3 regions of the Streptomyces sp. NPDC008121 genome follow, and region 2 is predicted to be linked to each of the others. Evidence: riboswitches for the same ligand, from Rfam matches in the RefSeq annotation. Region 2 holds a riboswitch; each other region holds the start of a gene.

Region 1 (2,255 bases), on a different contig from region 2:
AGCTCCTCGGGGAGGGTGGCGTACCAGCGCTTGTAGTCGGCCGCCGGGATGCGGACCGGGTTGCGGGCCAGCTGCTCCTCGGTCAGCCAGTCCTGGTCGTGGCCGCCGGCCTCGATCAGGGCGTAGATCAGCTCGTCGCCGTCGCCGGAGACCAGGCCCGGGATCTCCTCGACGGGGCCGAAGTCGTACCCCTCCTCGCGCAGGCGGCGCAGGAGCGCGACGGCGGAGGCGGGGGTGTCGAGGCCGACCGCGTTGCCGATCCGGGAGTGCTTCGTCGGGTACGCGGAGAGGACCAGGGCGAGCTTCTTCCCGGCGTTCGGGATGTGCCGCAGGCGGGAGTGGCGCACGGCGATCCCGGCGACGCGGGCGGCGCGCTCGGTGTCCGCGACATAGGCCGGGAGGCCGTCCTCGTCGATCTCCTTGAAGGAGAACGGGACGGTGATCAGCCGGCCGTCGAACTCGGGCACCGCGACCTGGCTGGCGGCGTCCAGCGGCGAGAGCCCCTCGTCGTTCTCCTCCCAGGCGGCACGCGAACCGGTGAGGCAGAGCGCCTGGAGGATCGGTACGTCGAGGGCGGCGAGCGCCCCCGCGTCCCACGCCTCTTCGCCCGCCCGTCGCCCACCACCACCCTTGTCCGAGTCGCTTCGCGACACCCCCATTTCTGCGGCCTGCGCCTCGGCGGGCTTGGTGCCGCCCGCCGCGAGGACGGTGGTGACGATCGCGTCGGCGCCCCTGAGCGTCTCGATCAGCTCGGGCTCGGGGGCCCGCAGCGAGGCGACGTACAGCGGCAGCGCGCGGGCGCCGGCGTCCTCGATCGCCTCGCAGAGGGAGTCGACGAAGGCGGTGTTCCCGCTCATGTGGTGGGCGCGGTAGTAGAGCACGGCGACCGTCGGGCCGTCGGTCCGCCTCGGCTCGCGCTCCAGGGGGCCCCAGGTGGGGGCGGCGGCCGGGGCCTCGAAACCGTGGCCGGTGAGCAGCACGGTGTCGGAGAGGAACCGGGCGAGCTGCTCCAGGTTGGCCGGGCCGCCGTGCGCGAGGTAGGCGTGGGCCTCGGTGGCGACGCCGACGGGGACCGTGGAGCTCTCCATCAGCTGGGCGTCCGGGGCCTGTTCGCCGGAGAGCACGACCAGCGGCTTCTCCGTCGCCCGCAGCGTCTGCAGGCCGTCCTCCCAGGCGCGCAGGCCGCCGAGGAGGCGGACGACGACGAGGTCGGCGCCGTCGAGCAGCCCGGGAAGGTCCCCGGGGGCGAGGCGGGAGGGGTTGGCGAACCGGTACCCGACCGGACCGCCGGCCGCGCGGGCGCTGAGCAGGTCGGTGTCGGAGTGCGACAGCAACAGAATTCGCATGCGAGCGCAGGCCTTCCTCGGGGTTGTCCGCGCCCCGGGTGGTCGTGTGGACGGCGGGAGTTCCTGACTCACCCGGCCCCCGTTCCCGGGGCGGGCTCACAGTGGCGGGACCGCGCCGGATTCTCACCGGGCTTCCTCCCCGGGGTCCTGGGACCCCATGCCGTCTGCATAGTAGATCCTGCCCGCGGCGGCCCGAAGGGTCGCCCGCGACCACGTGGGTATGCTCGCCGCCATGCCGCCCACCCCACCCACCACGCCCAACCAGGGCGAACCCGTCATACGGGACCGTGGCGACGCCTGCCCGGGGGCGCTGCGCCTGCACCCCGCCGACGACGGGCGCCTGGCCCGACTGCGGCTGCCCGCAGGCGCGTTGACAGTACGTCAGGTCGAGTCCCTGGCCGTGGCGGCGGAGGAGCTGGGCGACGGGCGGATCAGCGTCACCTCGCGGGGCAACGTGGAGCTGCGCGGCCTCGGCGAGGGCTGCGGGGCCGACCTCGCGGGGCTGCTCGCCCCGGCCGGACTGCTGCCCTCCGCCACCCACGAACGCGTCCGGAACATCGTGGTCTCGCCGCTGGCGGGGATCGACGGAAACGGTTGCGGGGACGCGCGGTTGTGGGCGCGCGAGCTGGACGCGCTGCTCTGCGCGCGGGCGTGGACGGCAGCGCTTTCCGGCCGTTTCCTCTTCGCCTTCGACGACGGGCGGGGAGACGTCGGCGGGCTGGGCGCGGATGTGACGTTGTTCTCAACGGGGGCGGGGGCGCCGGGGGTCGCTGCGACGGCCGGGGCCGTCCGCCCGCCCGCTCCGCCGGAGCACGGACACGGCCCGGAGCACACGGACGACCCTGAGCACGGACACGACCCGAAGCACGCGGACGACCCGGAGCACGGGTACGACCCGGAGCGCGCGGG
Region 2 (2,255 bases):
CGCGCCTGCGACCAGGCGGGCTCGGAACCGTCTCCGGTCAGGGCGTGCGTCACGATGCCCCACACCTGGCCGGGGGGCACCGGCACCGAGCCGATGGCCATGCCCGCCGTCATCGACGCCAGGAGCAGCACGCCGAGGACGACCAGGGTGAGGGCGAAGGCGCGGCGGCCCGGACCGGCCGCGCGGGCGGCGCCCGCCGGACGGGCGGAGGAGCCGGCGGGGGGAGCGGCGGACACGGCTTTCGCCGGTGCCGTCACCGGAAGCGCTCGGGGTGCAGCCCGCGGGCGAGGTCCTCGACCGCGTACGGCGCGCGGACACCGACCAGCGTCGCCGTCAGCGGCAGCACCACGAAGCGCTTGTTCTTCACGGCCGGCACGTCGGCGAGGGCCGGCTGCGCCAGCAGGAACTTCTTCTTCTGTTCGACGTTCCCCGCACCCGCGTAGTCGTAGATGGCGATGACCTCCGGCTTACGGGCGACGACCTGCTCCCACGAGACGTCGCCGAAGACGTCGTCGAGGTCGGCGAAGACGTTGGTGCCGCCGGCGAGGCGGATGACCTCGGTGCCGAGGCTCTTGCCTCCGGCGGTGAACGCCGACTTGTCGCCGCTGTCGTACACGAAGACGGGGAGGGCGGGAGCCCCCTTCACCGTCGCCGCGGTCTTTGCCACGCGCCCCTGAAGGTCGGCCACCAGCGCGTCGGCACGCTCCTCGACGCCGAAGAGGGAGCCGATGGCGCGGATCTCGTCGTACGTGTCCGTCATCGCCACCTTCTTCTTCCCGCAGTACTCGCGGTTGAGGTAGGTGTCGATCCCGGCGTCGGCGAACGCCTTGCGGGAGCGGCCCTCCTTCTCGGCGAACGCGCTGGCGTAGCCGCCGTACACGAAGTCCGGTTCCGCGTTGAGGACCGACTCGAAGGACGGTTCCTTCTTCGCCAGCTCCGGGATCGCCGCGAAGTCCTCGCGGAAGGCGGGCAGTACGGCCGAGTCGGGGAAGGCCGTGCCGACGATCCGGTCCTTCAGACCGAGGGCCAGCATCAGCTCGGCCGGGTGCTGATGGATGGTCACCACCCGGGAGGGCGGCTTGTCGTACGTGGTGCGCGTGCCGCAGTTCTCGACGGTGAGGGGGAAACCCTCGGCGGACGCACCGGGCTTCGCGCCGCCGCCCTCCCGGGCGGTGCCGCTCTGAGGGGAGGCGCCGCAGCCGGTGAGCAGGACCCCCGACAGGGCGAGGGCCAGGGCGGCGGCGCGCACGGGGCGGCGACGGGGCATGCTGCGCGTGCGGGGCATGCGGGACGTACTGGGGTACACGAAAAGCCTCCTGGGGAGTCCGCGCTCCTCGGATCGGGCCCGCGACAGGCCAGTTTCCTGACTCCCGGATCGGCGTACACCCCAGCCTTCCCACGCGGTGCGCGCAGTGGCGTCTCGACGGGTGCACTCCCCGGTCACAGTGGCGGGACCGTGCCGGTTTCGCACCGGCTTCCTGTCTCCCGTCGCGGTGATGACCAGGTGATCCTACGGTTCCGCGCCTCCGGCGCAAAAGGACGCCCTCTCGGTCCCGCGCCGCCTTGTTGCCGAAACGGCAAGCATCTTTGACGCGCCGGGGGGCCGTGGCGAGTCTGGACCCAGGTGCCGCCGGCGCCGCGCAGTCGTCCCGAAGGAGCCTCGATGCCGACCCCGAAGCCCACCGATCCCGCCGAGTTCTGGGAAGAGCGCTACCGCACGAGCGACCGTGTCTGGAGCGGCGAACCGAACCCGCTCCTCGTGCGGGAGGCCGCCGATCTGACACCGGGCACGGCCCTGGACCTGGGCTGTGGCGAGGGCGGCGACGTCCTGTGGCTGGCCTCGCGGGGGTGGCGGGTGACCGGCGTGGACATCTCCGCGACCGCCCTGGAACGGGCGGCCGCCCACGTGGCGGAGGCCGGCTGCGCCGACCGGACCGCCTTCGAGCGGCACGACCTCGGAGTGACCTTCCCCGAGGGCGGCTTCGACCTGGTGAGCGCCCAGTTCCTGCAGTCGCCCGTTCCGCTCGACCAGGACGGGGTGCTCAGGTCGGCCGCCGCCGCGGTCGCCCCGGGCGGCACGCTCCTCATCGCCATGCACGCCGCGTGGCCGTCCTGGATGGAGAAGCACGAGTACCCGTTCGACGCGGAGTTCCCCACCCTCGACGGCGTCCTCGCGGCGCTCGCCCTGCCGCACCCCTGGCGGGTGGACACGCTGGAGGGCGTGGAACGCGCCCTCACCGCGCCCGACGGCCGCC
Region 3 (2,255 bases), on a different contig from region 2:
GTCAGCGCCCGCAGCCCCGGGTATTCCTCGGCGCACCGCCGGGCGAGCGCGGCGACCGGTGCGAAGCCGGACGACCGTCCCGTACGGGCTTCGAGGCCGAGGGGGTCGGCGCCCAGGGTGCCGCGCGCCGCCTCGGGGGCGACGCCACGGCGCTCGTACAGCCGCAGCAACTCCGCCGCGGCGTCCTCGGTCCGGTCGCCCGCGTCGAGGGCGACGGGCGCGAGGTCGAGGTAGACGCCGTCGAGGACCGTGTCGAGCGCGTCCGTCGGGATGCCGCCGTCGCCGACGACCAGCCAGAGCGAGGTGACGCCGTTCTCCAGGTCCCCCAGCACCGCCGCGCAGTCGGCGGCCGTGTGCCGTTGCCGTACGTCCCAGCCGCCGAGGGTGCCGCCCTCGGGGCGGCCGCCCCGCACGAACGGGGCGAACCCGGGGAAGCCGGCCTCGGGCGCGGCGTCGTCGGCCGCGTACAGCGGACGGACGCGAAGCCCGTCCTCCAGCGTGGTGGACAGGGCGTCCTCGGCTGCCGCGCCTTCGACGTCCTTGCCCGACTTGCGCAGGACGCCGGCCACCAGGCCCTGCCACTGCTCACGGGACGCGTCGGAGAAATCGGCGGCGAGGGCAAGCCCGTCGTCGGGAAGGACTGTCATGCTCGGATGCTAGGTCAGGGGAACAAAGGAGCAGCAGTCCGCACAGCTGTGACCTTGCCCTCTCCTGGACGCTCTTGAAGCTCCGGGCGGATCCGTTCTATATGAACGGGGCAGCGGGAGCGCCGTCAGCCGGCCGTCACCCGGCGCCCACCGGTCGGTCGGCGCCGGCCGGATCGGGCAGGTCGAGCGCCGGTACGGGGCGGGGGCGCCCGTCGGCGTCGACGGCGACGAAGCTGAGGCGGCCGGTGGCGACCTCGGCGGTCGGGCCGGAGGCGTTCCAGCGTTCGGCGGTGACGCGGACCTCGGCGGTCATCGACGTGCGGCCGGCCCGGACGAGTTCGGCGTGGACGCTCAGCAGGTCGCCGGAGCGGACGGGGGCGAGGAAGGTCATCCGGTCGACCGACACGGTCACGGCGGGACCGTCCGCGTGGCGCCCGGCGGCCGCCGCGGCGGCGTCGTCGATGAGCTTCATCACGACCCCGCCGTGGATGGTCCCGTACAGGTTCGTGTCGTGCTCGCTCATGATGTGGGCGAGGGTCACCCGGGAATCGGCCGGGGTCTTGCGGACGGGGGACGGCAGGGTGGCGGCGTGGTCGGCCACGTCAACTCTCCTTCGCGAGTCGCGGCGGGTCGGATCCGCGCGCACGGGGCCGGGGAGCCCGGAGGCCGGGTGCGCGGGCAGCGGGCAGGTCTTCGGACTCGCGGGCGTGTCCACCGGATCGACCGGCGGTCTCCTACTGGCCGTCGCTTCCCAGGCCCTTGCCGGGTCCAGTGCGTATGACGGCGGTCGTTCCCGCTCACCGCTGCGGGGCAGTCCCGGATTCCCACCGGGTTCCCTCTTACGACGCCTCCCGCCTGGCGGACGGGGCGAACCAGCTGCGCGCTCCAGCCTACGTCCTGCGCGACGCGTCAGTCCGTGGTCTCCGGGGCCGGCCGCGCGAAGTGCCGTGCGCCGGGCACCAGGCACGCGGCGGCCGGGACGAGGAAGCAGGCGGCGGCGCACGCCGCGAGGACCGGCGTGACGCCGAGGAGGCCGATGGCCGGCGCGATCAGGGCGAGACCGACCGGCGCCAGACCGTAGGAGACGAGGAAGTCCAGCGAGGAGACCCGGGCCAGCTTGTCCGGCGCGACCTCGCGCTGCGTGGCCGTGAACCAGGGCACGTTGAACAGCTCGATGCCGATCCCCGCGACGGCGTAGGCGCCGACCACCACCGCCGGGTGGACCGGCAGCACCAGGCTGAGCGGGGCGAAGCCGTACGCCGCGAGGCCGGCGAAGGCGGCCCAGCCCTGGGACCGCGGTCGGACGCGGGCGATGAACAGGGCGCCGCCGAGTGCGCCGACGGTGTACGCGGTCATGGCCGCGGCGAGCACCCACTCGGTGCCGTAACGGTCCCGGCTGATCAGGGGGAGGGCGACGCTGGTGGCGGAGTAGCCGAGGGCGATGACGGCGACCAGGGCGGCGAGACCGGCGAGGAACCAGGGGTGGCGCCGGGCCTCGCGTATGCCCTCGACGAACTCGGCACGGAAGCCCGGGCGGTGCGGGGCGTCCGGTCCGGTGCGGGGCCCGGTGTGTCGGGCGGGGTCGGACGGGCGCGGGGTCGTGGGGGC

The links. A riboswitch is a leader RNA that binds a small molecule or an ion and turns the genes downstream of it on or off. The one in region 2 is predicted to bind cobalamin.
Region 1: linked by a shared signal. The riboswitch ahead of cobN (cobaltochelatase subunit CobN) and the one ahead of ACFZBD_RS06990 (ABC transporter substrate-binding protein) in region 2 are both predicted to bind cobalamin.
Region 3: linked by a shared signal. The riboswitch ahead of ACFZBD_RS22425 (hotdog domain-containing protein) and the one ahead of ACFZBD_RS06990 (ABC transporter substrate-binding protein) in region 2 are both predicted to bind cobalamin.

The regions. Positions count from the first base shown of each region.
Region 1 covers NZ_JBIBHT010000004.1:381,813-384,067, reverse strand. Annotated here, with positions in the region: gene cobN (cobaltochelatase subunit CobN) at 1-1,346, opposite strand, end outside; cobalamin riboswitch at 1,385-1,520, opposite strand; gene ACFZBD_RS16050 (cobalamin biosynthesis protein CobG) at 1,567-2,255, shown strand, end outside.
Region 2 covers NZ_JBIBHT010000002.1:302,006-304,260, reverse strand. Annotated here, with positions in the region: gene ACFZBD_RS06995 (iron chelate uptake ABC transporter family permease subunit) at 1-236, opposite strand, end outside; gene ACFZBD_RS06990 (ABC transporter substrate-binding protein) at 254-1,285, opposite strand; cobalamin riboswitch at 1,336-1,520, opposite strand; gene ACFZBD_RS06985 (methyltransferase domain-containing protein) at 1,664-2,255, shown strand, end outside.
Region 3 covers NZ_JBIBHT010000006.1:465,168-467,422, forward strand. Annotated here, with positions in the region: gene ACFZBD_RS22420 (methylmalonyl-CoA mutase family protein) at 1-647, opposite strand, end outside; gene ACFZBD_RS22425 (hotdog domain-containing protein) at 784-1,248, opposite strand; cobalamin riboswitch at 1,335-1,489, opposite strand; gene ACFZBD_RS22430 (MFS transporter) at 1,557-2,255, opposite strand, start outside.